4 regions of the Kitasatospora sp. NPDC048407 genome follow, and region 2 is predicted to be linked to each of the others. Evidence: riboswitches for the same ligand, from Rfam matches in the RefSeq annotation. Region 2 holds a riboswitch; each other region holds the start of a gene.

Region 1 (6,998 bases), on a different contig from region 2:
CGCGAACTTACTAGACGGTAAGTTCCTTGACAGTGACGGGTGTTGGGCTCGCTTCGGCCGCTGCGTTCAGCCCTCTTCGACGGCCGGGGCCGGGCCGGTGAAGCGCTCGCCGTCCCGGCTGCCGCCGGTGCGGGCCTGGGTGCGACGGCCGGTGGACAGGTAGTCGCGCACCAGCAGCTCCACCGCGTCCTGCGGGCTGCTCACTCCGAGGCGCATCATCGCCTCCAGCGCGAGGTCCGCGTCCAGCGTGATCGTCACCTTCGCCATCGCACCGCTCCAGGGGCTCGGGACTGCTTCCGGTCTTCGGCGTTCGGCGTTCGGCGTTCGGCGTTCGGCCTTCGGCGTTCGGCCTTCGGCGTTCGGCGTTCGGCGTTCGGCGTTCGGCCTTCGGTCTCGGCCGAGGATAGGCCGCTGCCCCCGGAGCCGACCAGGGTCCCCGAGGGCAGCGGTGTCCGCGGTGCGGTCACCTCATGCGCGTGCGCGTGCGCGTGGTGTGCGCGGTGCGTGTGGTGTCAGGCGGTTCAGACCCGACCGGCGAAGTCCGGCGCCCAGTTGGCGATGGTCTCGGTCTTCACGCCGGACTTCGGGTTGGCGGCCTCGACGTACTTGCCGTCGCCGATGTAGATCGCCACGTGGTAGACGCCCGAGTTGGAGCCGTTGTTCGACCAGAACAGCAGGTCGCCCGGCTGCAGGCTGTTCAGCGAGACCCGGGTCGAGTAGTCGGCCTGGTCCGCGGCCACGCGCGGCAGGCTGATGCCGGCCTGGCGGAACGCGGCCTGGGTCAGGCCCGAGCAGTCCCAGCCGCCGTTGCCGGTGCCGCCGTAGATGTACGGCTGGCCGACCTTCGACAGCGCGAAGTCGATCGCCGCGGCCTTGGAGCCGGTCGCCTTGACGGCGGCGGTGGCGGTCGTGGTGGCGGTCGTGGTGGTGGCGGCGGGCTTGGCGGGGGTGCTCGGCTGGGCCGGCGCGGGGGTGCTCGGCTTGGCCGGGGCGGACTGCTTGGCGGGCGCCGACTGCTTGGCCGGGGCCTGGGCGACCGCGACGTTGCCGAGCGCCAGCTTCTGACCGGGGTAGATCATGTCCGCGCCCTCGGTGAGGACGGAGCGGTTCAGCTCGTACAGCTTCTCCCAGCCGCCCTCGACGTTCTGACGCTGGGCGATGGCGGACAGCCAGTCGCCCGCCACGACGGTGTAGCTGCCGGAGGCCTGGGTGTCGGCCTGCGGCTGAGCCTGCGGGCGGCTCTGGGCCTGGCTCTGGCGCTGCTGCGGGGCCGGCTGCTGGGCCTGCTTCGGCGCCTGCGGCTGGGCCGGGGCCTGGGCCTGCGGCTTGGCGGTGGTGGTGGAGCCCGTGGAGGTGTCGACCTGCGGGGCGGCGCCGCCCTTGGTCAGACCGGCCTGGACCGAGCACACCGGCCAGGCGCCGGGGCCCTGGGAGGCCAGCACCTTCTCGGCGACGGCGATCTGCTGGTCCTTGGTGGCCAGGTCGGCGCGCGGGGCGAACGCGGTACCGCCGAAGGCGGCCCAGGTGGAGGCGGTGAACTGCAGGCCGCCGTAGAAACCGTTACCGGTGTTGATCGACCAGTTGCCACTGGACTCGCACTGCGCGACCTTGTCCCAGGTGGCCACCGAAGCGGCGGAGGCGGTACCCGCGGCCAGGCCGGGGACCGTGAGGCCGATGCCCACAACACCAGTGGTGGCAATCAGACGGCGGGCGCGCTTGGCGCTGATGGGCAGCATGAAGAAGCGTTCCTCTCCCACGCCTGCGAGGTGAGCTGTCGGATTCGGGCTGGAGTTGCCCGGCCGCGCACACCTTTCGGCGCGCACGGCTTCACCCCAAGCCCCGGACCGGTCCGTCAGGACCGCCCCAGGGCGACTTACCTGGTTCCCCCGCCCCTGCCGCGGTGCGTCATTGCATGAGCCGGCCCACCCGGCGGCAGGATTCGGCGTTCCGGGCGAGCTGGGTCCGTGTGTCCACGAACGTGGGCAGGACATTAAGCGGAATTAAGGACGATTAGCAAATTCCTGTGACGGCCGTCACCGGGTCCGAAAAATTCGATCAAGGAATTTTGGGCGAACTCCACGGCGAGCGGCCAAACCTGGGCTTCCGTCAGGAAATTGGCGATCTTGTGCCCGTTTTGGGTGGTTATGTGGCCTGCCGGGCGAATATTCGCCTTGGCTAGTGTTTGTGACCGACCGGATGGGGAGTTATGGGCGTTCTGTCCATCTTGTCCCGGGAGCTGAAGACCCTTTGCTGACAGGTCGTGGAATTGCGGCCATCGCCCATTTCTGCCGAACTGATGGGTGATGCTACGTCAGAATGCTTAGCTGTTTCGGAAGTCGCCGATTTCCGTTGTGACAGCCATCTATGCTGCCCGCGACGATTCGGAGTCCCTGCACGTTTCGGGAGGCGGCCATCGTGGAGCAGTGGGAGAACGCGCGGCAGCAGCGGCCGTTGTCGGGGCGGCGGCGGGTGTTGGCCTGGCTGGCGGTCGGGACGGTGGCGGCGGTCGGTGGGGGAGTGGTGCTGCGGCAGTCGTTGGCCGGGGCGGAGCCGGCGGCGGGGGCGGTGGGCGAGGGCGGGCGGCGGTGGTCGGATGCCGAGGGGTGGGGCGGGAAGGTGCCCGGGGCGGGGAGTGCCGTGCGGATCACCGACAAGGTGGTGCTGGACGGTGATGCCAAGGTCGGGTCGCTGCTGATCGACACGGGTGGGTCGCTGGTGTTCGCCGGGGACCGGTCGGTGACGTTGGAGAGTGCGGGCAACGTCGAGGTCCGCGGGGTGCTGGCGCTCGCGCCCGATGCGGCGCACACCCATACCTTGCGCTTTCCCGACATCGACGAACGGCGGTTCCAGGGCGGCGGCATGACCGTCGTCGACACCGACACCGGCCTGTGGGTCACCGGCCGCGGTTACCTGCGGCTGGACGGTGCGCCCCGGACGGCGTGGGTGCGGGCCGCGACCGAGCTGAAGGCGGGGGACACCGTACTGAAGCTGGCGGTGGCGCCGGAGGGTTGGCAGGTGGGTGACGAGCTCGCCGTCACGCCGACCGCGCCGCCCGATGCCGAGGGGTTCTCCGATGCGTACGACCTGGTGACGGTTCAGCGGGTGGACGGCCCGAGCGTCACGCTGGCCGCGCCGTTGCAGCACGCGCACCCGCGGGTGAGTCTCGGTGGTGGGGCGGTGTTCGGGGCGGAGGTGCTCAACCTGACGCGTAACGTGCGGGTCGAGGGCACCGAGCAGGGGCGGGCGCACGTCCACCTGACGTCCAGCCGGCCGGCCGATGTGCGGCATGCGGTGCTGCGGCGCGTCGGGCCGCGGGCGGTGGGGAAGGAGAGTTGGAACGGGCAGCCCGTGAGCGAGCCGGTGCTCGGGCGGTACGGGTTGCACTTCCACATGCTGCTGGACACCTCGCGCGGCACGGTGGTCGAGGGCGTGGTGGTGCGCGACGCCGGAAGCCACGCGTTCGTGCCGCACAACAGTCACGGCATCACGTTCCGCGGCTGCATCTCCCACAACACCTGGGAGGACGCGTACTGGTGGGACGGCCCGATCGACACCCGCACCCCGCAGGGCCCGTCCGACGACATCGCGTACGAGGGGTGCGTCGCCTCCAGGACGGTGTTCGAACCGAATCCGCGCGGCTACCGGCTGACCGGCTTCAGCCTCGGCGCGGGCACCGGCTCCTCGGCGAAGGACTGCGTGGCCGTCGGCGTGCAGGGCGCGACCGGGGCGTCCGGGTACGAGTGGCCGGAGACCAGCGAGGGGGTGTGGACGTTCGAGAACTGCCTGGCGCACAACAACCTGGAGAACGGCATCTTCGTCTGGCAGAACTCCGAACACCCGCACACCGTCAGCCGGTTCGCCGCCTACCACAACGGCGGCTGGGGCATCGAGCACGGCGCCTACCTGAACGACTTCGCCTACCGCGCCTCGGTGCTGTACGGCAACGCCGCCGGCGGGATCGCCGTCCACGCGCTCGGGCGCGACAAGGGCACGGTGTTCGACGGGCTGCTGATCGACGCCGCCGGGAAGTCCGACTACGCGGTGGCCACCCTCAAACACCAACTCGACGGCGAACTCGTCACCCTGAGCCGCAGCCGGCTGACCGGCTACCGCAAGGCCGGGGTGGCGTTCCGGGCCACCGGGGACGGGAAGCCCGACGACATCGCGGTGCTGGACTGCGAGTTCGGCGACGGCCCCGAACTGTGGCTCGACCCGGACGCGCCCGCGCCCAAGCAGATCCTGTTCCGCAAGGCCGGACAGTCGGAGACGCTCGCGCTCGGCAAAGCCGGCCCCGGACTCGCCGCCGGACCGTGGAACGCCGCCACCAGCCCCGCCGCCGCGCCCACGCCGCCCCGGCAGGTGGAGCTGCCCGTGCTGAAGTTCACCGACGGCGCGCCGCGAACGGGGCGCGTCACCGGCTGAGGGCCGTGGGCACGGCAGAGCGCGACTGCCTGCGGCAGGCTTGATGCCCGCGCGCAGGGCAAAAGCGCGACGGGCGGGAACGCGTCGATGCGCTGCTCCCGCCCGTCGCGGTCCTCGGACGGCGCGTCAGCGCGCCGCGTGCGCCCCCGGCGTGGTGCGCTGCTCGGCGGCGGCCTCGGCGGCCTCCAACTGCTCCGCGGTGGGCTCGGGGAGCGCCGCCAGGTAGCTGGAGGCGATCAGCTGAGCCACCGTCGGGTAGGCACCGATCGGGGCGGCGCTCGGGCAGCCGGTCTCCTCGGCGGCCGCGGCCAGCAGCTCCGGGTCGGCCTCCGGGCCGATCACCAGCGGGGCCAGCGCGGGGCGCCCGCAGCCGGTCGACTTCAGGTGCTCGACGGCCGCGGCGACCGAACCGGGCACGTCCAGCGCGGCCGCGACCACGGGCACGGCGAGCCGGGCGGCCAGCAGCACACCGGTGATGCCGGCCGCGGACGCGGCCTCCTCGCCACCGGTGGTGGTCAGCACCACGCCGTCGGCGGCGGTGGCGATCGCGAACAGGCGGGCGCGGTCGGCGCGGGCCAGGTCCGCCTCGGACAGGCGCACGTGCACGGCCTCGGCCAGCAGCGGGTGCGGGCCCAGCGGGTCCAGCACCTGGGCGCCGGTCTCGGCGGCCGACTTGTGCAGCTCCGGCAGGAACTCGTGCGGCCCCGGAACCAGCGGCACCACCACCGGTGCCGGCTGGCCGGCCTCGGCGGCCGCGTTCAGCAGATCGGCCACCGTCTGGGCGTCCTCGCCGCCCAGGTAAGCGGCCGTCACCTCGATGCCCGGCTGGTCGCCGCGCACGACGGACAGCAGCTCCTCGACGACCGGACGGGTCTCCGGCCCGGCGACGGCCGGAACCGCCAGCACCAGGGCAGGCGAACCGGCCATGATCTCGGGGCGCTCGGGACGGCGGTGGCGCCCCCGCGCACGGGAGCCTGGCGTACGGACGGGCAGTGGCGCGCCCGGGATGGCTGCGGTGCTCATGCGCCGAATCGTAGGACATTGCCCAGCGTGCCTTGCAGCCGGATACCGGGAGTGGGCGGCTTTCCGCCAGGAAGTGACGGTCATCACAGCGGCAGTTGTGACTGGCTGTGAGGCGCGGGGCGGGTGGTGGGTGATCGACAACGCGCTGACGGCTGTGTGCGGACGGTCATGGCGAAGTTGGCGATTCGCCCTGCTGTGTCCGCTTACGCACCGTCAATTGTCCGGCCGTGAAGGGTTGGTGACGGCATTGGCACGTTCTTCTGCACGGGAAATTTCCCATGCTGATGCACGTGCAGCCGAGCTATCATCACGTCAAGTGAGGCATTCGCCAGGGTCTGGGGAGAAAACAATGGGTGAGGCGTACAACGGCATGGCGGCGACGGACCTCGAGGGCGTGGTCTGGCAGAAGAGCGGCTACAGCAACTCGAAGGGCAACTGCGTCGAGTTCGCCGCGCTGCCGAACGGCGACGTCGCGATGCGCAACTCGCGCTTCCCCGACGGGCCGGCGCTGGTCTACACCCGGGCGGAGATCGACGCGATGCTGCTCGGCGTGAAGGACGGGGAGTTCGACCACCTGGGCAACTAGCCCTGACGGTGTGTCGGTGGCCGCACAGACGGGCCGTCGTGGGAGATCCCGCGACGGCCTTCAATGTTTTTTTGGACCGGACGGGCCGGATGGCCCAAGTCGGGAAGGTGGCGGCCGGTTCGGCCGGAGAAGAAGGGGTGCGGGGCGTCAGGCGGAGCGGCGGTGACGGCCGAGGTTCGGCAACGGGGGTTCGGCGGCGAGCGCCGGCGCGGGGGCGTCGAACAGCGCCCACACGACCTTGCCCGCGCCCGCCAGCGGGTGCCAGCCCCAGGAGTGGGAGAAGGAGTCGACCAGGTGCAGGCCGCGACCGGACTCCGCCACGAAGTCGGCCTCGCGGGCGATCGGGCCGGAGCTGGACGGGTCGCTCACCGCGCACACCACCTGCGGGGCCCGGTGCACCAGGCTGATCCGGATCGGCAGTGAGCCGACGGCCAGTTGCGGAGTGGTCTGGGCCGGGACGCGGGACGGCTCGCGCTGGCCGAGTGCGTGCCGGAGCGCGTTGGTCACCAACTCGGAAGCCACCAGGGCCACATCGTCGAAGAGCTCGCCGAGGCCCCAGGTGTCGAGGGTGATCCGGGCGAACTCCCGCGCGGTGCGCACGGCTTCGAACCGGGGAGCGAGCGTGCAGCTGACCACATGCGGGTCGGTTGCCAGGGCGGTACCGGTGCTCATGAAGAGCTCCTCCCATAAGGGGGCGGACACGGCGGGACCCATCGGGGTCATGCCGGTCACCTCCGACTCGCTCGGCCGCTCTGCCGCCGCGTCCGACCACTGCGCGCACACGCAAGTACCCAGCGACGCACGGGCGTTGCCGGGACGGGTGTGCGGAATCGCGCTAGCTGTCGACGCGGAGCCCGCGGGGTTGCCAAGGGCGTGCAAGTGCACGTGCACCATGCTCCTCTGTGCTTACGGCAGATGCAAGAGTCGATTCACGTGCAGTCGTGCGATTGGCATATGCATGCACCGG
Region 2 (6,998 bases):
CGAGGCGGCCTGGCCCATGCAGACCGTCTGGATGTCCGGCTTCACGAACTGCATGGTGTCGTAGATCGCCGTCAGCGCGGTGAACGAGCCGCCCGGGGAGTTGATGTAGATCGAGATGTCGCGATCCGGGTCCATCGACTCCAGGCAGATCAGCTGCGCCATGATGTCGTTCGCGGAGACGTCGTCCACCTGCGAGCCGAGGAAGATGATGCGCTCCTCGAACAGCTTGGCGTACGGGTCGTACTCGCGAACGCCCTGCGAGGTGCGCTCGACGAACCGCGGGACGATGTAGCGGCCCTCGGCCCGCATGTCCTCCAGGCGGGCCTTGGCACCGGACAGGCTGGGGATGTTCATGTTCTGTGGTCCTCCGAAGCGTGCGGTCTGGATTCCGAAACCGGTCAGCCGGCCAGGCCGGCGCCGGTGCCGCCGCCGCCCGGGACGTCCGCGGCGCTGTGCATGATGTCGTCGATCAGGCCGTACGCCTTGGCCTCCTCCGGGGTGAACCAGCGGTCGCGGTCGGAGTCCGCGGTGACCTGCTCGAAGGTCTGCCCACTGTGGTGGGCGATCATCTCCGACATCCGCTTCTTGGTGCGCAGCAGCTGCTCCGCCTGGATCCGGATGTCGGTGGCGGAGCCGCCGAGGCCCGCGGAGGGCTGGTGCATCAGGATGTTGGCGTTCGGCAGCGAGAAGCGCTTGCCCGGGGTGCCCGCGGTCAGCAGGAACTGACCCATCGACGCGGCCATGCCCATGGCGATGGTCACGACGTCGTTCTTGATGTACTGCATGGTGTCGTAGATCGCCATGCCGGCCGAGATCGAGCCGCCCGGGGAGTTGATGTAGAGAAAGATGTCCTTCTCGGGGTCCGCCGCGAGCAGCAGGAGCTGGGCGGTGATCTTGTTGGCGATGTCGTCGTCGACCTGCTGGCCGAGGAAGATGATGCGCTCGTTGAGCAGCCGGTTGTAGACCTGGTCGCCCAGGCCGCCGCCCACGTCGCCGCCGGCGGCGTGCGGTGCCATCGGGCCAGGCATCTGCATCTGCGGGAACGTCACTTAGCCACCTGCTCAGTCGATCTGCGTGTGTGTCGCTGTCCACCGACCCTAACGCGCAGGCCCGGCCGCTGAATCCCCCACGCAGAACTGTTCGCTGTGAGCGCAGGGTGACTGGGCCCAACGCGAACGGGCCCGGGCACCATGCGGTGCCCGGGCCCGTCCCGGTGCTGCGGTCCGCCGGATTCCCGGCGGTTACGAGGCTCAGGCCTCGGTGGTCTCCTCGGCGGCGGCCTCGGTGACAACCTCTTCCTCATCGTCCTCGAAGGAGACGACCTCACCGTTGGTGTCGGTGACCTTGGCGGCCTCGACAACCAGGGCCAGCGCCTTGCCGCGGGCGACCTCGCCGACCAGGAGCTGGACCTGGCCGCCCTGGACGACCTGCTGGGCGAACTGGTCCGGGGTCAGGCCGGAGCCGGCGGCGCGACGGATGAGGTGCTCGGTGAGCTCCTCCTGGTTGACGCCCAGCTCCTCGTTCTTGACGATCTGGTCCAGCACGAACTGGGTCTTGATGCCCTTCTTCGCCTGGTCCTCGGTCTCCCTGTCGAAGTCCTCGCGGGACTTGTCCTGGGAGGCCAGGTAGGTGTCGAGGGTCATGCCCATCGGCTCCAGCTGGTGGTGCTCCAGGTTGTGCTTGCGGGTGCCGATCTCGTCCGCGAGCAGCTTCTCCGGGTAGTCCATCTCGACCCGGGTGAGCAGCTCGTCGAGGACCTTCTCCTGGGCCTGGGTGGCCTGGTCGAACTCCTTCATCCGCTCGAGGCGCTTGCGGGAGTCCCCGCGCAGCTCCTCCAGGGTGTCGAACTCGCTCGCCAGCTGCGCGAACTCGTCGTCCAGCTCCGGGAGTTCCTTCTCCTGGACGGTGGTCACGGTGACGGTGACCTCGGAGTCCTTGCCGATCTGGGTGCCACCCTTGAGGGTGGTGGTGAAGGTCTTGGCCTCACCGGCGGACAGGCCGACGACGGCCTCGTCGATGCCGTCCAGCAGGCGGCCGGAGCCGATCTCGTAGCTCACGCCGGTGGCGGTGCCGTCCTCCGGCACCTCACCGTCGACCTTGGCCTCCAGGTCGATGACCACGACGTCGCCCTCGGCGGCGGCGCGCTCGACATCCTTCACGGAGCTGAAGCGCTCGCGCAGCTGCTGCAGCGACTTCTCGATGTCCTCGTCGGTGACCTCGACCGGGTCCACCACGACGGCGATCTCGGCGAAGTCCGGCAGGGCGACCTCGGGACGGACGTCGACCTCGGCGGTGAACTTCAGGTCACCGCCGTCGGCCAGGTTCTCGACACCGGCGATGTCGGTGATGTCCGGCTGGCCCAGCACATCGATCTGGCCCTCGTCGACGGCCTGCGTGTAGAAGCGCGGAAGCGCGTCGTTGACGGCCTCCTCCAGCACCGCGCCACGGCCGAAGCGCTGGTCGATGACCCGGTTCGGGATCTTGCCCTTGCGGAAGCCCGGAACGGTGACCTGCTGGTTGATCTTCTTGTACGCCGCGTCGAGGCTGGGCTTGAGCTCCTCGAAGGGCACCTCGACGGTGAGTCGAACCCGGGTCGGGTTCAGAGTCTCGACGGCGCTCTTCACGGTGGGGTCTCCTAGGGGGGCTTGCGGTCAGGGCGATAGGCGGTTGGGGCTGCAATGCTGTCCGTACTACCGCCAGCGGTCCATCCTACCGGTACCACGAAAGTGACTGCGCCCGGCACCGGGTGCACGGCGGAGCAGGGCCGGGGCGGCCGCGCCCCACAACGACAGCGGAGCAGGGCCGGGGCGGCCGCGCCCCACAACGACAACAGGGCCCCGCCCACGGACGAGACCCTGCCGCACGGTCGGGGTGACCGGATTCGAACCGACGGCCTTCCGCTCCCAAAGCGGACGCGCTACCAACCTGCGCCACACCCCGTGGTGCCGAGCAGAAGAGTACACGTCGGGCCGCCTCCGACCGGGGCGATATTCGCGAGCCGACAGCGCGGAAGGAGTGTGCAATCCACCGGCTCGACCAGGTACCCTGATCCAGTCCTCGCCACCGCGACGCGGTGCGGGTACGCCTTTGCGGGTGTAGCTCAATGGTAGAGCCCCAGTCTTCCAAACTGGTCACGCGAGTTCGATTCTCGTCACCCGCTCCGAATGGCCAACGGCCCCGACTGCCAACGCAGTCGGGGCCGTTGCCGTTCTCCGCGGCGCCAGCACGGTTCGCCGGACAGCCCGAAGGCCCCGCGCAGCGGACTGCGCGGGGCCTTCGGGGGTGAGGCGTGGATCAGACGTTGACGCCGTGGGCCGCCAGGTAGGCGACGGGGTCGATGTCGGAGCCGTAGTTCGGGGTGGTGCGGATCTCGAAGTGCAGGTGCGGGCCGGTCACGTTGCCGGTGGCGCCGGAGAGACCGATCTGCTGACCCGCCGTCACGGACTGGCCGGCCGAGACGGAGATCGAGGACAGGTGGGCGTACTGGGCGTACTTGCCGTCGGCCAGCTTGATGACGACCTGGTTGCCGTAGGCACCGCCGTTGCCGGCGGAGACCACGGTGCCGTTGGCGATGGCCTTGAGGCTGGTGCCGGTGGCGACCGGGAAGTCGATGCCGGTGTGGTAGCCGGAGGCCCAGTTGGAGCCGGCGACCTTGTAACCGGTGGTGACCTTGCCCGGCGCCGGGGCGACGTAGGTGGAGCTGTTGCTCGCGGCGGCCGGGACCGCGGTGGGGGCCGTGGTGGCGGTGGTGGCCGTGGTGGCGACCGGGGGCGCCGCCTGCGGGGCCGGGGCCACGGGCTGGGCCTTGACGGTGCCGGTGGTGGCCGGCTTCGCGGTGTCGGCCTTCTTGACGGCGACCTTCGGCGCGGTGGCGGTGTCCGTGGAGGTGGACTTGGCGGCCGGGGCCTGCGCGGGGGCGGCGGCCTGGCCGTTGATGGCCAGCTTCTGGCCCGGGAAGATCAGGTCGGGGTTGCCACCGACCACGGAGCGGTTGTCCTGGTACAGCTTCTGCCAGCCACCGTCGACGTGCTGCGCGGCGGCGATCTTGGACAGGGTGTCGCCGGAGGCGACCCGGTAGCTGTGCGGGGCGGCGGCCTGGTCGGCGACGGGGGTGGCGTCCACCGAGACCGTGGACGGGCGGCTGCCGGCCTGCTCGGTGGCGGTGTGCGCGGAGGCGGCGGTGACCGGGAGGCCGATCGCGGCGCCGGCCACACCGGTGGCGATGGCGATCCGGGCGATGGTGGCCAGGCTCGGCTTGCGGTGCTTGCCCTGAGCGGACATGAAGGCGTTCCTCTCCGACGCCTGCGAGGTGAGCTGTCGGGTTCGGGCGAGAGTTGCCCGGCCGCAGGGACTGCGGCTTCACCCCGAGCCGTTCCCGGTGGTTTCCGGGCCCGGCGACTTACCTGTGGTTCCCCCGCTCCTGCCGTGGCGTGGTATCTGGTCGGCACCGGACGACGGCAGGACTAGGCGTTCCGTCCGGTGGCCCGCCCGGTCACTGGCCGGGCTGCGGAGGAAGCAAATCCCACGGCCCGTGAGGCTGGCAAACGCCGATCGGCCCCGCTCCCTGGATCGGGAAGGGGCTGACGATCCACCAGGTCACGCTGTGCCGACACCACGCTGCGGTGCGCGTACGCGATCATGACAGTGCGCGTACGAACCCCGCACGGTGGGCGACTTCGGCCACCGTGCGCGTTCGGGCGCGGACCTGGCGTGACGTCGCGGGTGAGCCTGGTCACCGTGGGCAGGCCGAATGGACGGCGCGGGGGTGTCTCCCGCCCGTCGTGGCGTGCCGCCGGGGAGCCGACAGGCCGTCAGCCCGCGATCGACGCGATGGCCTTGGAGACCGAGGTGAGGAACTGCTGGATCGGGCCAGCCATGGTCGACTGGCTCAGCATGAAGCCGAACAGGGCGGCGACGATGGCGTGCCCGGTCTTCAGCTGCTTGTTGCGAATGAAGATCGCGACGATGATGCCGAACAGGACAAGCGCGGAGACGGAGAAGGCCACCGGGACTCACTTCCTCGATTCATGGCGGGGGTTCGGTGGAAGCCGGCGTTGGCTCCCAGGCGGAAACCGGCCCCTGCCCCCCGTGTCCCCACCACTCCATCCGGACTCAGTGTGGTCGCTCGTGCTGAGTGCGTAAAGGACTTGCCCGGTCGCTCGGTGCCCGAACCCGCCTGGCAGGACTGATTTTCGCCGACCGCGACGATAGCGGACGGGTTCTGACACCCCGTCGGCGGGCGGTGGTCCGTGCTGGCCTGCGCGGCAAACCGGCAGGCAGATCCAACATCGCCGCCCGGCTCGGGCCGCGAACCGGAATTGGCCGAAGATCAACGTCCGGGTTTGACACTCCGTGGACACTCCGCGCTCACCGCGTCTGCACCGGACGGAGGTTCAGCGGCGCCAGACCAGCAGCACCGCGCGGTCGTCGTTGACGTGCTTGGCGACGGTGTCGATCAGCCGGACCGCGGAGCCTGGCCGGATCGACCCCGGGGCGGTGGCGACCAGCCGGTCGGCCTCGCCCATCAGCCGGTCCATGCCCTCGGCGAGGTCGCGGCCGGGGATCTCCACCATGCCGTCGGTGCACAGCATCAGGACGTCGCCGGGGCCGAGGGTGCCGCGCACCCCCTCGAACTTGGCCTCGTCGTAGACGCCGAGCAGCGGGCCCTCGGCCTCCTTGACCTCCCAGTACCCGGCGCCCGCGAGGCGGTGCATGCCGGGCAGGTGCCCCGCGGAGAGCAGTTCGTACTCGCCGGTGTCCAGGTCGACCACCAGATGGACGGCGGTGGCGAAGCCCTCCGCCCAGTCCTGCCGCAGCAGGTAGCCGTTGGCGGCGGGCAGGAAGTCGTGGGCGGGCAGCGAGCCGAGCAGGCCGCCGAAGGCGCCGGAGAGCAGCAGGGCGCGGCTGCCGGCATCCATGCCCTTGCCGGAGACGTCGGCGAGGACGGCTTCCAGCATCCGTCCGCCGGGGCCGGTGCGGGCGGCGACCATGAAGTCGCCGGAGAAGGACTGGCCGCCGGCCGGGCGCAGCGCGGTGTCGGTGTGCCAGCCGTCGGGCAGTTCCGGGACCCGGCCCTGGATCCGGATCCGCTCGCGCAGGTCGAACAGCATGGTGGAGCCGCCGCGCCAGGGCACGCCGATCCGGCGGCGGAACTGGGCGACCAGCAGTCCGGCGACGCCGACCGCGCCGACCACCAGCGCGGAGCCGGGGGTGACGCCGTGGGTGTAGGTCTCCGGCTGCGCGCTGGCGACGCGTTCGCCGGTGTGCACCAGGGATTCGGTGATCAGTCCGGCGGCGGCGACGGCGTACAGCAGCACCAGGGTGCCGGGGCGCAGCAGCAGCGCGCCGGCCAGCACGGGCAGCACCAGGGCGGTGGGCGGGGCCCAGTCGGGAAGCAGGATGTTCAGCAGGACCAGGACGGGCACGGCGAGGGCGAGGGCGGCGAACGCCCACCAGTCGACGCCGTCGCCGCGGAAGTAGTCGACTCCGGTGCGGCGCACCCTGCGCCTGGCCCGGTACAGCGCAGCGCGCAGCCGGGCCGTCACGGGCTCGCGGGACGGTCCGCCGTCCCGGCCCGTCGCTCTGGGGCGCGCTCTGCCGACCATGGGGACCGACTGTATCCACCGCCGGTGCGCGCGTCGACGGCCCGGTGGCACCGAGTGCAACGGGAGGGGCACGCTCCGGTGGGTTTCGGCCGCCCGGGAGGCCGGCTACGGCATGGGCGCGACAAATCGGTCGCACGGTTCCGGATCGGGTGGTAGGCAGGGGCTCATGACGATTCGACACCCCGATCTGACCATCCGGCCGTTGCGCGCCGAGGAGTGGGAGACCTGGTACAGCACCCTTGACGTGGCCTTCGGCGGCGGCGGGGAGGCTCCCGCCGAACGCGCGCTGTGGCACGAGTTGACCGAGGTGGAGCGTTCGCTGGCGATCTGCGAGGGCGAGCGCATCGTCGGCGGCTGCTCGGCGTTCAGCTTCCGGCTGGTCGTGCCGGGCGG
Region 3 (6,998 bases), on a different contig from region 2:
GCGGGGGGCGGGGATCAGTCCCGTGCCGTGCTCGATGCGCTGAGTCACCTGCGGCATGTGTGCTGTCCTCCGTGCTTGTCGGTCACCCGTGAAGGTCTTCACGCGGTATGACTTCCCGACCGAAGGACAGTGTTACGCACCATTGGTGTCGGATCCGTGGGGAACCGGTTGCGAAATGGTGTGGAGGGGCGCGTGCGGGGGCCCACGCGCAGGCGGGAGGCGCCGTCAGGCCGGTGAACCGTCCTCCTGGACCTCCTCGGCGATCGGCCGGTCCGGGGCGGAGAGGGTGTCGGTGTGCGGGGTGGTGCCGGCCGTGTGCTCGGGGCCGGCGTGCGCGCTGGGCGCGGTGAGCGAGGCGACCACGCCGACGGCGAGCGAGGCAAAGGCGAGCAGGCTGCGCTTCTTCATATCGGGTAGAACGCGCCAGGCCCCCGTCAGGTCACGCGCCGCGTCCGCCCGGCCAGTGGCCGAGGCCGTCGACCAGCACGCCGGTCAGCCGCTCCAGCGTCACGTCCGGCCCCTCGGCGAGCTGGAACGCCCCCGCCGTGGTCAACGAGGCGTACCCGTGGGCCATGGCCCGCAGGGTGCGCGCGGCGTGCACCGCCTCGGAGCCCTCCAGGCCGTACCCGCGCAGGACGGCGAACAGCACGTTCACCAGCCGCTCGCCCGCCGCCATGAGCTCCGGGTCGGGCTCGGGCGCCTGCGGCAGCGCGGCGTAGCGACGGGGGAACCGGGTGGCGTACCCGGCGTACGCGGCGAGCAGGGCGGCGACCGCCTCGTCGCGCGAGTGGCCGAGGACGGCGGCGGCCAGGTGGTCGGTCAGGTCGTCGAGGGTGCGGACGGCGACCAGGCGGCGCAGCTCGGCCAGGCCCCCGGGGACGTGCTTGTACAGCGACGGGGTGGCGACCCCCGCCTTGGCGGCGACGGCGGCCAGCGTGAGCGTCTCGGCGCCCTGGGCGTCGATCAGGTCGAGGGCGTGGTCCACCACCGCGGTGGGGGAGAGTCCGGCGCGGGCCATCAGCGGGCGACCTCGTTCAGCTCGTTCAGGAAAGGGAGCAGGGCGTCGGCGACGGCCTGGGGGTAGCCGGCCATCGGGTAGTGGCCGCCGTTCTCGATCATCACCTTACGGCCGCGCAGCGCGGCGGCCTGCCGGTCGGCGATCAGCTCGGGGTTCGGGAAATCGGGGTCCTTGCTGCCCATCAGCACCAGCGCGGGCACGTCGACGGCCTCGCACCAGCCGACCGGCGCGGAGTCCCCCGTGAGGTAGCCGCGCAGCGCGGCCTTCCGGGCGGGCTCGCGCAGCATCTCGGCGAGGCCGGCCCGGTAGGCGTCGAAGTCGGCGGGCCGCGCGGTCGGGTAGTAGAACTTCTGCATCGAGCTCCACAGGCCGGGGAACGCGGTGACCAGCGGGGCGGCCAGGCCGAACAGGGCCTTCTGGAAGGCGTTCAGCGGGAGGTTCTCGATGAAGGCGTCGATCAGCACCACCCCGGCGGTCCGCCCGGGGGCGAGCTCGGCCGCGCGGACCACGGTGGCGCCGGTGTAGGAGTTGCCGGCCAGGACGGCGCCGCGCAGGTCGAGGTGGTCGAGCAGGGCGACCAGGTCGTCGGCGATCGCGGCGGGGGAGTAGTCGGTGAACCCGGTGGAGGACTCGCCGAGGCCGCGCAGGTCCATGGTGATCACCCGGTGCCCGGCGGCGGTCAGCAGCGGTGCGAGGTGCCGGTAGGTGGCGCGCTTGTCGAGCATGCCGGGCAGCAGGACGACCGGGACGCCGGTGCCGGGGGTGTCGTCGTAGGCGATCCGGCCGCCGGGGACGTCGACGTACCGGGTGGTGCCGAGGGTGCTGTTCATCGCGGGCCTCCTGGGCGGGCGTTGCGGTGCGCCGGGCGCTGGAGGCCCGGCCGACTGCCGATAGCCATAAAGCTAAGGCTAATAGCCTTAGCCGTCAAGCCGTGGAGGCCGGCCGGATCGGTCAGATCCCCTCCACCTTGAACGGGTCGTGCTCGGCGAGCAGCTTGTCCAGCCGGGCCTGGTCCACCCGGCTGGTGATCGCGCCCTCGTCCTGGCGGTCCCGGATCACCTTGGCCAGCGTGAACGCGGAAGTGATCTCGTACAGCAGCCCGACGGCGAGGAAGGCGCGCATCCAGGCGCTCACCGGCAGGTAGGCGATCCCGAGCGAGAGCGCGGCGGTGGCCAGTCCGAAGGAGACGGCGGCCTGGGCGAAGTAGGCGGCGGTGGTCCGGTGCGGCACGGTTGCGGTCATGGCATCAGGGTCGCGCCGGCCCGGAGGCGTGGCGTGAGTACGGATACTCAACCACTCGGTCACAATCCGTCAGGTTGGCCCTGGTGAACCGTCACAAATCACCCATAGGGCGTCAGGAAATCTTCGCTGTCTCGTGGTAGCGGCTTGGAATCATGGGGTCCATAGGATTAACGTTTGATAACGCAGCGCGGTCGGCAACGCCGTAACCATGCGGCACCGTGCGCCACGCCTAATCCACTTGGGCACACCCTTCGGGGCGTCCCAGGAGCCGGGGAACCACGTTTCCACCGGGGTGAATCGGGACGGCCCTGGGCTCGACCGTAGGAGACCTTCCACCTCCGAACCCGTCAGCTAACCCGGTCGGCGGCAGGGAAGGAAGGAGCACGCCCCCGTGGCGTCGACCTACACCGAGAGCACCGGCACCCAGTTGCTCGACCACCCGGTCGAGCCGGAAGCCGCCCGGCACCGGCTGCCCCGTCAGTCCCGCGCCGGCGCGCCCCTGCTGGGCGTCACCGCGATGACCGCCGCGCTCGGCGCCACCGCACTCGGCGCCGCCCCCGCGCAGGCCGCCGCCCCGGTGCCCGTCACCGCCGCGGACGAAGCCTCCGACGGCCTCCTCGCCGGCGACCCCGGGCTCGCCCTCGCCGCCCGCATCCAGCAGCAGGCCGACGGCCAGCGCACCGCCGCCGACGAATCCGCCCGGCTGGCCGCCGCGCAGGAGGCCGAGGCCAAGCGGGCCGCCCAGCAGGCCGAGGCCGAGCAGGCCGCGCACACCCTGCCGGTGGCCGGCTACCAGCTGACCGCGCACTTCGCCCAGTCCGGCGCGCACTGGGCGCACCTGCACACCGGCCTGGACTTCGCCGCCCGCACCGGCACCCCCGTCGCCGCCGTCGCCGGAGGCACCGTCACCTCGGCGGGCTGGTCCGGCCCCTACGGCTACCGGGTCATCCAGACCCTGCCCGACGGCACCGAACTCTGGTACTGCCACCTCTCCCGGATCGCCACCGCCTCCGGCCAGGTCGCCCCCGGCACCGTGCTCGGCGCGGTCGGCGCCACCGGCAACGTCACCGGCCCGCACCTGCACCTGGAGGTCCGCCCCGGCGGCGGCGCCCCGATCGACCCGCTGCCCTGGCTCCAGCAGCGCGGCCTGCAGCCGTAGTTCTTCCGCTCATCGACGGCCGCCGCGCTCGGGCAGGAGCCGCCGGCCGAACACCGCGCAGCCGAACAGCAGCCCGCCGGCCAGGAAGAACGGCTCGTACAGCACGGTCGCGAAGCGGGCCATCGCGTCCAGCTCCGCCACCGAGCGGTGACCCGCCGCCAGCGCCAGCCAGTCCGGCACGGAGGGCGCGGCGTGCACGATCAGCAGCACCGCCGTGCCCCGGGCCGCCCACAGCAGCCCGCGGGCCGGCAGCCGCTCGCCCCACGGCCGTATCAGCGCCAGGGCCAGCGCCGCGGCCACCGCGCACAGCGGTATCGCGATGATGTCGATCACCAGCAGCGGCGTGTTGTCCAGCACCGACAGCCCGCCCGGCAGACCGGCCCGGCCGCCCAGCAGCCAGTACAGGTGCACCAGGGCGAAGACGGCCGACCAGAGCGCGGCGGCCTGCGCGGCGATCCGACGGAACGGCGGGCGCAGGCCGACGGAGGTGGCGCCGGCCGGAGTCACGATGTCCATGGCTCCACCCTGGCCCGGCGGCCCCGCCCCGCGGATCGTCCGGACGGCCAGGACCGATGGATCATCAGGACGATTCCGGGGTCCTCCGATCGGCGGACCCGGCGGGCCGAAACCCTCAGTACACCTCGGGGGCCAGCTCCGGGTACTCCTCCAGCAGCAGCCGGGCCAGCCCGGGCACCGTCCACTCGCCGCACAGGTCGATCGCGGCCTGCGCCACCGCCTCCTCGAAGTCCTCGAACTCCCCGGAGAGCTCGTCCGGCATCGGCAGGCCCCGGGCGTTCAGCTCGGCCAGGTTGCGGTAGCTGCGCCGCATCAGGCCGTGCTCCAGCAGCCGTCGCGCCCCGTCCGTGGACACCCCGACCAGCAGCGCCCGCTCCGGGCCCCAGCCACCGTCCGGATCCACCCCCGGCACCCGCTCGTACGCGGCGAAGCGCTCCTCGACGTCCAGCGCCCGGAAGTCCTCCAGCCATCCCCGCACCTGGTCGAGGTCGTCCACCGGCACGCCGTCCGCGCGCAGCAGCAGCGTGTACAGGCGCGGCCAGGTCAGCAGGTCGGACCGGCGCAGCAGCGAGTCCACCAGCACCTGGCCCTGCCAGTCGGCCTCCTCGCGCAGCTTCTCCAGCCGCTTGGCGTTCAGCCGCCGCGCCGCCCGCTGACGTTCGATCAGCAGCCGCACCGCCGCCGGGTACGCCCAGGCGTCGCCGTCCGGCTGGACGTACAGGTGCAGCTGCTCGTACAGCAGGTGCTCCAGCACCGGCGAGGACAGCTCCGGGAAACCGTCGTGCAGCCGGGCGCCGCCCAGCTCCAGCAGGGTCAGTACGGTCCGCACCGCCGGTTCGGGTACCGCCTCCAAACCCTCCTCGGCCGCCCAGTCCAGCAGGTCGGCGGCACGGGTACGGGGGAGCAGGTGCAGGTCTTCGTCGTCCACCCCGGTACGTTAACCGGTCCGCGCGGGGCCGACCGGTAGGGTCGAGTCCCATGCAGACCGTCCGGTTGACCGGCCCCCGGCTCACGCTGCGGGAGTACCACCACACCCCGGAGGAAGTCGCCGCGCTGCACGCCCTCCACGGCGACCCCCGGGTGATCCGGCATCTCCCGTTCGACGCGGCCGACTTCGAGGAATGCGCCGACCAGATCGAGCTCTACCTCGACGAGGCCGAGGCCGAGCCGCGGCAGCACTACCGGCTGGCCGTCGACGACCCGGCGGGCGAACCGATCGGCCAGGGCGCCCTCACCCGCGACGGCGAACACGCCGCCCAGCTCGGCTGCGTACTGCGGCACGACACCTGGGGCCGCGGCTACGCGGGGGAGGTCACCGCGCTGCTGTGCGCGCTCGGCTTCGACACCCTCGGCCTGCACCGGCTGTTCGCCCGCACCGACCCCGACAACCCGGCCGCCGCCCGGGTGCTGACCAGGGCCGGCTTCCGGTACGAGGGCCGGATCCGCGCCGAGTCGCACTGGGACGGCAGCTGGCACGACGCACTCCAGTACTCGCTGCTCGCCCCCGAGTGGCGGGCCGTCCAACTCGCCGCCCCCGCCCTGCGACCCGGGGGTTAACCCCACCATCGATCGGGAAGCAGACCTCATTCCGGAACCCCGGCCCGGTACGGCACCTTGGAGTAGTGCCCGACGCCGCCGACCGGCGGCACCGCCCCGACCACCCGAAGGACCGCGGATGTCCACCGCTGCGTACCGTGCCTCCACCGGCGACCACTCCACCCGGCCCGGGTTCTGGCGCGCCCCGTTCTCCCGGGCCGCCTTCCGGGAGCTCGGCTTCGCGCTCAGCGGCCTCCCGATCGCCGTGCTCGGCTTCTCCCTCGTCATCGCGCTGTTCAGCTCCGGTATCGGGCTCGCCGTCACCGCGCTCGGCCTGCCCGTGCTCGCCCTGGTGACCATCACCGGCCGCGGCTTCGGCGCCCTCGAACGCCACCGGATACGCACTCTGCTCGGCCTCGACCTGCCCGCCCCGGCCCCGGTGAAGGTCCAGCGGGAGGGCATCTGGGGCCTGATTACCGCCCGGCTCGGCGACGGGGCGGGCTGGCGGGGCGCGCTGTACCAGTTCGTCATGTTCCCCTGGGTGGTCTTCAGCTTCACGGTCTCGCTGGTCTTCTTCGTCGTCGGCTGGGCGCTGCTGCTGTTCCCCGCCTACCAGTGGGTGTGGCCCCACTACACCGACTGGAACGGCTACCGGGTCGCCAACTGGACGGATTCGAACGGCGCCCAGCACGTCTACGAGCTCGTCTCGCCGTACCAGATCGGCGCCGTCAGCCTGCTCGGCCTGCTGTTCGTCCTGCTCACCCCGCAGCTGATCCGCGCCCTCAACGGCGCCAACCGGCTCGCCGCCCGCGGCCTGCTGGCCGACCGCTGACCGTGCGCCGCTGAACATGCACCACCCCCCGGGCCCGTGGTCGGATGACTGCGGGCCCGGGCCGCACCCCGGGCCCGTCGAACGTCCGGAGGGACGGAGGACCGCCGATGTGCCCGGTCAGCAGCGCCCGTTCCGTGAACCGCCCCGTAGACCGCCCCGGGCACCGCCGGGCGCCGGCCGCCGGGCCCGTGCTGATCACCTCCCGGCCGCTCGACGAGTACTGCGCCTACCTCGGCCTCACCCGCGCCGACCTGAGCCGCCTGCCCGGCCCGCTGCTGGACTGCCCAGGCGGCGCCGCCGCGTTCGCCGCCGAGGCCCGGACGCTGGGCTGCGAGGTGGTCGCCGTTGACCCCGGCTACGCGCTCGGCCCCCGCCGGCTCGCCGAACTGGCCGCCGTCGGCCACGACACCATGGCCGGCGCCATCCGCCGCGACCCGGCCCACCACCTTCCCCGCGGCCGGCACGGCCGGCGCCGCCCCGACAAGTACCTGCGCAGCTGGGAGCGGGCCCGCCGCCTGTTCGCCGCCGACGCCGCCGCCCACCCCGGGCACTACGTGGCCGCGGCGCTGCCCCGGCTCCCGTTCGCCGACGGCAGCTTCGCCCTCACCCTCAGCTCCTACCTGCTGTTCGCCTACCCGGCGCTGTTCACCCCCGCCGACCAGTTCCGCGCCCTGCGCGAACTCGCCCGGGTCACC
Region 4 (6,998 bases), on a different contig from region 2:
GTCGCCGACAAGCCGCACTTCCTCGCCACCACGCCGCGCGGCAGCCACGCCACCGAGACCGCGCTCGCCCGGCTGCGCCGCGACCTCGGCCTGCCCCGGCTCAGCCCCGCGCACCGCCTGGACCGCCTCACCGCGGGCGTGGTGCTGTTCGTTGCCGACCCCGCCCGCCGGGGCGCCTACCAGGGACTGTTCGAACGGCGGGAGGCCGTCAAGACGTACGAGGCGATCGCCCGGCACGACTCCGCGGTGGCCCTGCCGACCACCGTGCGCAACCGGCTGGTCAAGGACCACGGCCGGCTGGACGCCTACCAGGTGCCGGGGGAGCCCAACGCGGAGAGCCGGGTCGAGCTGCTGGAGACCCGCGACGGTCTGGGCCGCTACCGGCTCGCCCCGCGCACCGGCCGCACCCACCAGCTGCGGGTGCACATGAACGGCCTCGGCCTGCCGATCCTCGGCGACCCGATCTACCCTGAACTGCTGCCCGAACAGGACCCCGAGGACTACCGGCGTCCGCTCCAACTGCTGGCACGGTCGCTGGAGTTCACCGACCCCGTGGACGGGACCCCGCGGCGCTTCGTCAGCGGACGGATGCTGGCGGCGTGGGCCGATCCGGCCGACTGGCACGGCTGACGGACCCTCGGGCCGACGGCGAACGCCTCCTTGTGCGCGGTGTATTGACGGACAGTCTAATAACTTCTACCTTCGCGGCAGTGGCACCGTTCCGCCCCGACCACCCTCGACTCCGCCCCACCGCGAAGGAGCCGGCATGCCGCCCCACCCCGCCGCCACCCCCGGCGCCCCCGACCGCGAGCGCACCGCCCCCGACCGGGAACGCACCGCCGAACGCCTGCTCGCCTCCTCCGCGAAGCTCTCGTTCAACCCGCTCAACGACGTCGACTGGGACGCCGACCCCGTCCCCGGCGCCTACTACTGCCCGCCCCGCCACCTCTCCCTCTACGGCACCGACCTGTGGGAGCGGCTGACCGAGGGCGAGCGCGTCGAACTCTCCAAGCACGAGGTCGCCTCGATAGCCAGCGTCGGCATCTGGTTCGAGGAGATCCTCATGCAGATGCTGCTGCGCCACGCCTTCGACCGGGACCCCACCAGCAACCACGTCCAGTACGCGCTCACCGAGATCGCGGACGAATGCCGGCACTCGATCATGTTCGCCCGAATGATCGCCAAAATGGGTGTCCCCGCGTACGGTGCCGGATTCGTCGCCCACAACCTCGGCCGGCTGTTCAAGGCGATCTCCACCCACAGCCAGACCTTCGGCGGCACCATGTACGTCGAAGAGATCCTGGACGCCTTCCAGCGCGAAATGATGAACGACGACACCGTCCAGCCGCTCACCCGGCAGGTCTCCCGGATCCACGTCATCGAAGAGTCCCGGCACATCACCTACGCCCGCGAGGAACTCGTCCGCAAGCGGCTCGGGCCGCTGCAACGGCGGTGGGAACAGCTGTTCCTCGGCGTGGTCATCTACTACGCCACCACCGCGCTGATCCACCCCCGGCTCTACGCCGCCGTCGGCATCGACCCGAAGATCGGCAAGGCCGTCGCCCGGGCCAACCCGCACTGGCGCACCACCAAGACAGAAATGGCGCAGAAGGTGATCGGCGTGCTGGACCGGGCCGGACTGGTCGGCCGCGCCAACCGCTGGCTGCTGCGCGCGGCCGGAGTGATCGCCTGAGCGGTTCGACGGCGGATCAGGTCGCACAGTTGTGATCATTTGGTGGCGAGATGGGCTTCCGGTGATCGAGTGGCGCGGATACAGTGCGACGCAGCGAACGATCCGGGGGAATCACCATGCGCCGCGCACCACTCACCACCGCTGCCGCCGTCCTGCTGCTCACCGCCGTCGCCGGATGCGGCGGATCGACGCCATCCGGGGGCGGCGGGACGACGGCCGCCGCCCCCGCCGGGGACTCCGCCGGAGGTGCAACGTCCGGCAGCCCGGGAACGACGGGTGCTCCGAGCACGGGTTCGGGCGACAACGCGCCGAGCGGCGCCGCCGGCAGCATCACCGTGGCCTTCGCGGGCGACGTCCACTTCGAGGGCCGGACCGGCTCCCGGCTGACCGCCCCCGCCGGCGAGACCGCGCTCGGGCCGATCGCCAAGACCCTGTCCGCCGCCGACCTGGCGGTGCTCAACCTGGAGACCGCGATCACCGGCCGCGGCAAGCCCGAGCCCAAGACCTACACGTTCCGCACCAGCCCCAAGGCGCTCACCGCGCTCAAGGACGCCGGGATAGACGTGCTCTCCCAGGCCAACAACCACGCCGTCGACTTCGGCGCCGACGGCCTCGCCGACACCCTCGCCGCCAAGGCCAACTCCCCGATTCCGCTGATCGGCATCGGTAAGGACACGGCCGAAGCCTTCGCGCCCCACATCGCCGACGTGCGCGGAACAAAGGTCGCCGTCCTGGCGGCGAGCCAGGTCGACGAAATCACCAACCAGAAGTGGCGGGCCGGCGAGCACAAGGCCGGCATCGCCTCCGCGTTCGACGAGAAGGCCCTGCTGCGCGCCGTCACCGAGGCCAAGGCGCAGGCGCCCGTGGTGCTGGTCTACCTGCACTGGGGCGAGGAAGGCGTGGCCTGCCCGACCGCCGCGCAGACCGCACTCGCCAAGAAGCTCGCCACGGCCGGCGCCACCGCCGTGGTCGGCACCCACGCCCACACCATGCTCGGCGCGGGCATGCTCGGGAACACCTACGTGGCGTACGGCTTCGGCAACTTCCTCTGGTACGGCACCTCGAACTACACCGCTTCCGACGAGACCGGCGTCACCACACTCACCATCAGCACCGACGGACGCGTCACCGGAGAAACCTTCACCCCCGCCCACATCGACGGCCGCGGCGTGCCCGTCCCGCAGACCGGCAGCGCGGCGAAGGCCGCCCAGCAGCGCCGCGACGGCCTGCGCGGCTGCACCGGACTGGCCGCCGTCCCGAAGTGACGGCGGCTCGACCGGGCGGCCGTCAGCCCAGGTTCAGCACCTGGCCCGGGTGGATCAGGTCCGGGTTCTCGCCCACCACCTGCTGGTTGCTCTGGTAGAGACCGCTCCAGCCGCCGTTCAGCTCGTGGCTGCGGGCGATCTTCGCCAGCGTGTCGCCCGGGCCGACGGTGTACGGCTGCGGGGACGGGGTCGCGGCGGACGGGGATTCGGCGGGCGCGGGCGCGCTGCCGGGCGTGGAGGCGCTCGGGGGCGGCGTGGTGGTGGCCGGGTCGGGGGTGGTGGGCTGCTGGGTGCCGCCGTTGCCGTGGCTGTCCTGACCCTGGCCCTGGTCGTTGCCGTGGCCTGTGCCGTTGCCGTTCTCGGCGCCGTTCCCGTTTCCGTTGCCGTTCTGGTTGTCGGACGGTGTGGTCGGGGTCGGGCTCGGGTCGGTCGACGGCGCAGTCGGCGTAGTCGGAGCGGTCGGAGCGGTCGGGGTGGCCGGGCTCTCCGGGGTGGGGGCCGGGGACGGCGTGGCCGCAGGCGGCTGGGGGTGCGTCAGCTGTATGTAGCGCTCGTACAGGCTCTGGTGGCTGGTCCAGAACCAACCGCCGTTCTTCTCGTACCAGTACACGTGGTACACCGGGTCGTAGCCGGGCAGGCCGGAGAACACCGGAGTGGCGTTCTGCGGGGCGACGGTGCCGTCCGAGGCGGTGTTGACGGCGGCGATGCCGCGGGCGCCGCGCAGCGCACCCGATTCGTCCGCCGAGTCGTTGTTGTCCACCACGCCGGGGGCGCTGACCGTGCGCAGGCCCGCCGTGTCGGCGCAGGACACCCATGGCTGCGGGCCCTCGGTGGCCAGGATCCGTTCGGCGACCGCGATCTGCTGGCTGCGGGTGGCTCCGCTGGGCAGCTCGGCGTACCGGGTACCGCCGTAGTCGATCCAGCGCTGGGCGGTGATCTGGAGGCCGCCGTACAGGCCGTTGCCCGAGTCGGAACTCCAGTTGCCGCCGCTCTCGCAGTCGGCGACCCGGTCCCAGACCGTGCTGGGGGCGGCCTGCGCACCCGTCACGGCGAGCAGGGGCAGGGCGAGGCCGACGCCGGCGACGCCGGCTGCGGCGATCGCCCGCTCGGCGGCTTTCTCCGCCTGGCTCTGCCGACGGTGGCGCCCGGAACCCGTGAAGAGCATGCCAGATCCTCTCCGCACGCCTGCGAGGTGAGCTGTCGGGTTCGGACCGGAGGGAGGCCCGGCCGCCGTGTGCCGGCGGGAGCCGGTGCGGAGGCTTCACCCCTAGCCGTGGGGGCGGCGACGTACCTGGTTCCCCCGTCCCTGTCCAAGGGTTGTGGTGGTCGACCCGGCAACGCGGCGGACAGGGTTCGGCGTTGCCGCGTGCGGGGCCCGGCGGTGCGGGCCGGACCGAGCCTAATCACTCGAACGGAGCAATCACAAGCTCATCGCGGCCGTATTACGGCCGAGTTGCGCTGCCCGGGCGGTCGGGCGGTCGGGTGATCCGGCGGTCCGATGGTCGGGTGCGAAAGTCTGGCCGATCGGTGGGATTGGGGGAGCGGGGGGAGGGAAGGCGGACGGTCCCGCTTGGGCCTTGGAAGCTGAATTGTCATCAAATGCCGTGGAATTAAAGCGAGTTGAGCGATATCCGGGCATTGCAGGCGTTGCGGATAAATCGCGCGACAGCTGCTTCGGGAGCTTCCTACCATCGCGGTGATCGCTGTTCCCCGACCCGCTGTGGAGGTGCCCGTGGCTGTGCTGATTCCCGAAGTACTCCGGGTGGAGCGCCAGTTCGCCCGTCTGTTCGTCGGCCAGTCGCTGTCCGTCCTGGGCGACAGGGTGTCGTTCGTCGCGCTGCCGTTCGCCGTGCTGTCGATCGGCGGGTCGGCCGCCGATGTCGGCCTGGTGGCTTCGGCGGGCCTGCTGCCGGTGCTGGTGTTCATGCTGATCGGCGGCGTGTGGGCGGACCGGATGCCAAGACAGCGGATCATGCTGGCCTCCGATCTGGTGCGGTGCGTGGTCCAGGCGGCCGTCGCGGTGTTGCTGCTCACCGGGACGGCCCGGGTCGGGGTGCTGGCACTGCTGATGGTGGTGTTCGGGGTGGCGGACGCGTTCTTCCTGCCCGCCTCCACCGGGCTGATCCCGCTGCTGGTGTCCGGTGAACGGCTGGGCGAGGCCAATGCCTTGCGCGGGCTCGTCCACTCGGTGGGGTTGGTGATCGGCCCGGTGCTGGCCGGCGCGCTGGTCGCCCTTGCCGGGCCCGGCGGTGCCCTGATGGTGGATGCCGCGAGCTTCGCGGCCAGCGCCGCCGTGCTGGCGAGACTCGGTGCGGTGGGCGGGCGGGCCAGTGCGGAGCAGGCCGAGCGACTCGGGTTCCTGGCCGAACTCCGGGTCGGCTGGCGGCAGGTGCGAGAACGGGCCTGGGTGTGGTCGGGCATGCTCGCGATCGCGGTGTACCACGTGGTGGTGTTGCCCTCGGTGTTCGTGCTCGGCCCGGTCCTGGCGGACCGCGAGTGGGGCGGGGCCGGCGCCTGGGCCGTGGTGGTCACCGCCTTCGGCCTCGGCTCGATCGTCGGAGACGTCTGCGCCTACCGCCTGAAACCGGCCCGGCCGATGGCGGTGGCGGCCGTCGGGATGGCGATTGCCTCCTGCCAGGCGCTGATCATCGGATCCGGTGCTCCGGTCGCGGTGATCGCCCTGCTGGAGGCCTGCACCGGAGTCGGCGTCTCGCTCTGCTTCGTGCTGTGGGAGACCTCACTCCAGGTGCACATACCCGAGCAGGTGCTGTCGCGGGTCAGCTCCTACGACCACCTGATCTCGGTGGCGCTGATGCCACTCGGCCTGGTGCTCGCAGGCCCGCTCGCGGACGGGATCGGCGTGCACCGAACGCTGTTCGGCATGACCGCGCTGGGAGTGCCCGCCGCCCTCCTCCTGCTCGCGCTGCCGGCCGTCCGGAAGCTGCCCGCACGACCACAGGTGGACGCACCTATCCAGTAATCCATGAAAGAGTGGAATAGGCTCGTCGTGCACGCCGCGCGGTCAACGCCGGCGGAGCACCGCACCACGCACCACGTTCCACGCACCACGTTCCACGCATCACGCACCACCCGGGAGCCGTCCATGTCCGTCGAGGCCCAGCGCCCGCTGCCACCCCGGGCAGCCGCGCCGACCACTGCTCCGCCCGCCATCCCGGCCGGCGGGCCCGGTGGCCGCCCGATCCGGCTCGGGCTGCGCGCCAACCTCGCGCAGTTCGGCCTGCTGGTGGCGGTCAACGCCCTGGTCGGGGGCATGCTCGGGCAGGAGCGGACGGTTCTGCCGCTGCTCGCCGACAAGGTCTTCCACCTGTCCGCCTACACGGGTGCGCTGACGTACATCCTGGCGTTCGGCGCGACCAAGGCGGTCACCAACTTCTTCGCCGGCACCCTCTCCGACCGGTACGGGCGCAGGCCGGTGCTGATCGCGGGCTGGCTGGTGGCCCTGCCGATACCGGCGATGCTGGCCTGGGGCCCGACCTGGGGCTGGATCGTCGCGGCGAACGTGCTGCTGGGCATCAACCAGGGCCTCACCTGGTCCACCACGGTGATCATGAAGATCGACCTGGTCGGCCCGGCCCGGCGCGGCCTCGCGATGGGCCTGAACGAGGCGGCGGGCTACCTCGCGGTGGCCGTCACCGCGACCGGCACCGGCGCCATTGCCGCCCACTGGGGTCTGCGCCCACAGCCGTTCCTGCTCGGCGCGGCCTACGTCGCGCTCGGCTTGGGCCTGACGGTCGCCGCCGTCCGGGAGACGCGCGAGCACGCCCGGGCGGAGGCCGCCGCCCATGCGGTCACCACAAGCACGGCACTGGAGGGAGCGGCCGGCGGGGCCTCGCCGGAGGGTACGGTCGCTGCCATGCCGGAGGATGCGGCCACTGCCCGCGCGAACGCCGGTGGCGACGACCAGGCGGCGCTCAGCACCGCCCGAATAGCGCGCACCACCAGCCTCGGAGACCGGGCGCTGTCCAGCGCCAGCTGGGCCGGTATGGTCAACAACCTCAACGACGCCCTCGCCTGGGGCA

What was found. A riboswitch is a leader RNA that binds a small molecule or an ion and turns the genes downstream of it on or off. The one in region 2 is predicted to bind cyclic di-AMP.
Region 1: another riboswitch for cyclic di-AMP. It lies ahead of ACGFWJ_RS35535 (transglycosylase family protein); the one in region 2 lies ahead of ACGFWJ_RS34715 (peptidoglycan DD-metalloendopeptidase family protein).
Region 3: another riboswitch for cyclic di-AMP. It lies ahead of ACGFWJ_RS30340 (M23 family metallopeptidase); the one in region 2 lies ahead of ACGFWJ_RS34715 (peptidoglycan DD-metalloendopeptidase family protein).
Region 4: another riboswitch for cyclic di-AMP. It lies ahead of ACGFWJ_RS07050 (transglycosylase family protein); the one in region 2 lies ahead of ACGFWJ_RS34715 (peptidoglycan DD-metalloendopeptidase family protein).

Annotation. Positions count from the first base shown of each region.
Region 1 covers NZ_JBICXW010000039.1:16,922-23,919, forward strand. The annotation lists gene ACGFWJ_RS35530 (hypothetical protein) at 67-267, opposite strand; gene ACGFWJ_RS35535 (transglycosylase family protein) at 522-1,736, opposite strand; cyclic di-AMP (ydaO/yuaA leader) riboswitch at 1,742-1,918, opposite strand; gene ACGFWJ_RS35540 (hypothetical protein) at 2,024-2,179, shown strand; gene ACGFWJ_RS35545 (hypothetical protein) at 2,416-4,422, shown strand; gene ACGFWJ_RS35550 (hypothetical protein) at 4,549-5,445, opposite strand; gene ACGFWJ_RS35555 (DUF397 domain-containing protein) at 5,795-6,031, shown strand; gene ACGFWJ_RS35560 (ATP-binding protein) at 6,179-6,703, opposite strand.
Region 2 covers NZ_JBICXW010000035.1:27,373-34,370, reverse strand. The annotation lists gene ACGFWJ_RS34740 (ATP-dependent Clp protease proteolytic subunit) at 1-354, opposite strand, end outside; gene ACGFWJ_RS34735 (ATP-dependent Clp protease proteolytic subunit) at 399-1,028, opposite strand; gene tig (trigger factor) at 1,251-2,624, opposite strand; tRNA gene ACGFWJ_RS34725 (tRNA-Pro) at 2,867-2,940, opposite strand; tRNA gene ACGFWJ_RS34720 (tRNA-Gly) at 3,090-3,160, shown strand; gene ACGFWJ_RS34715 (peptidoglycan DD-metalloendopeptidase family protein) at 3,295-4,281, opposite strand; cyclic di-AMP (ydaO/yuaA leader) riboswitch at 4,287-4,441, opposite strand; gene ACGFWJ_RS34710 (hypothetical protein) at 4,812-5,006, opposite strand; gene ACGFWJ_RS34705 (PP2C family protein-serine/threonine phosphatase) at 5,394-6,605, opposite strand; gene ACGFWJ_RS34700 (GNAT family N-acetyltransferase) at 6,772-6,998, shown strand, end outside.
Region 3 covers NZ_JBICXW010000022.1:77,301-84,298, forward strand. The annotation lists gene ACGFWJ_RS30315 (hypothetical protein) at 1-57, opposite strand, end outside; gene ACGFWJ_RS30320 (hypothetical protein) at 226-408, opposite strand; gene ACGFWJ_RS30325 (TetR-like C-terminal domain-containing protein) at 440-1,018, opposite strand; gene ACGFWJ_RS30330 (alpha/beta fold hydrolase) at 1,018-1,848, opposite strand; gene ACGFWJ_RS30335 (YiaA/YiaB family inner membrane protein) at 1,970-2,260, opposite strand; cyclic di-AMP (ydaO/yuaA leader) riboswitch at 2,477-2,641, shown strand; gene ACGFWJ_RS30340 (M23 family metallopeptidase) at 2,652-3,419, shown strand; gene ACGFWJ_RS30345 (DUF3995 domain-containing protein) at 3,429-3,935, opposite strand; gene ACGFWJ_RS30350 (hypothetical protein) at 4,051-4,863, opposite strand; gene ACGFWJ_RS30355 (GNAT family N-acetyltransferase) at 4,914-5,492, shown strand; gene ACGFWJ_RS30360 (sensor domain-containing protein) at 5,611-6,303, shown strand; gene ACGFWJ_RS30365 (class I SAM-dependent methyltransferase) at 6,438-6,998, shown strand, end outside.
Region 4 covers NZ_JBICXW010000002.1:369,521-376,518, forward strand. The annotation lists gene ACGFWJ_RS07035 (pseudouridine synthase) at 1-630, shown strand, start outside; gene ACGFWJ_RS07040 (diiron oxygenase) at 767-1,693, shown strand; gene ACGFWJ_RS07045 (CapA family protein) at 1,810-2,958, shown strand; gene ACGFWJ_RS07050 (transglycosylase family protein) at 2,981-4,123, opposite strand; cyclic di-AMP (ydaO/yuaA leader) riboswitch at 4,127-4,293, opposite strand; gene ACGFWJ_RS07055 (MFS transporter) at 4,691-5,938, shown strand; gene ACGFWJ_RS07060 (MFS transporter) at 6,062-6,998, shown strand, end outside.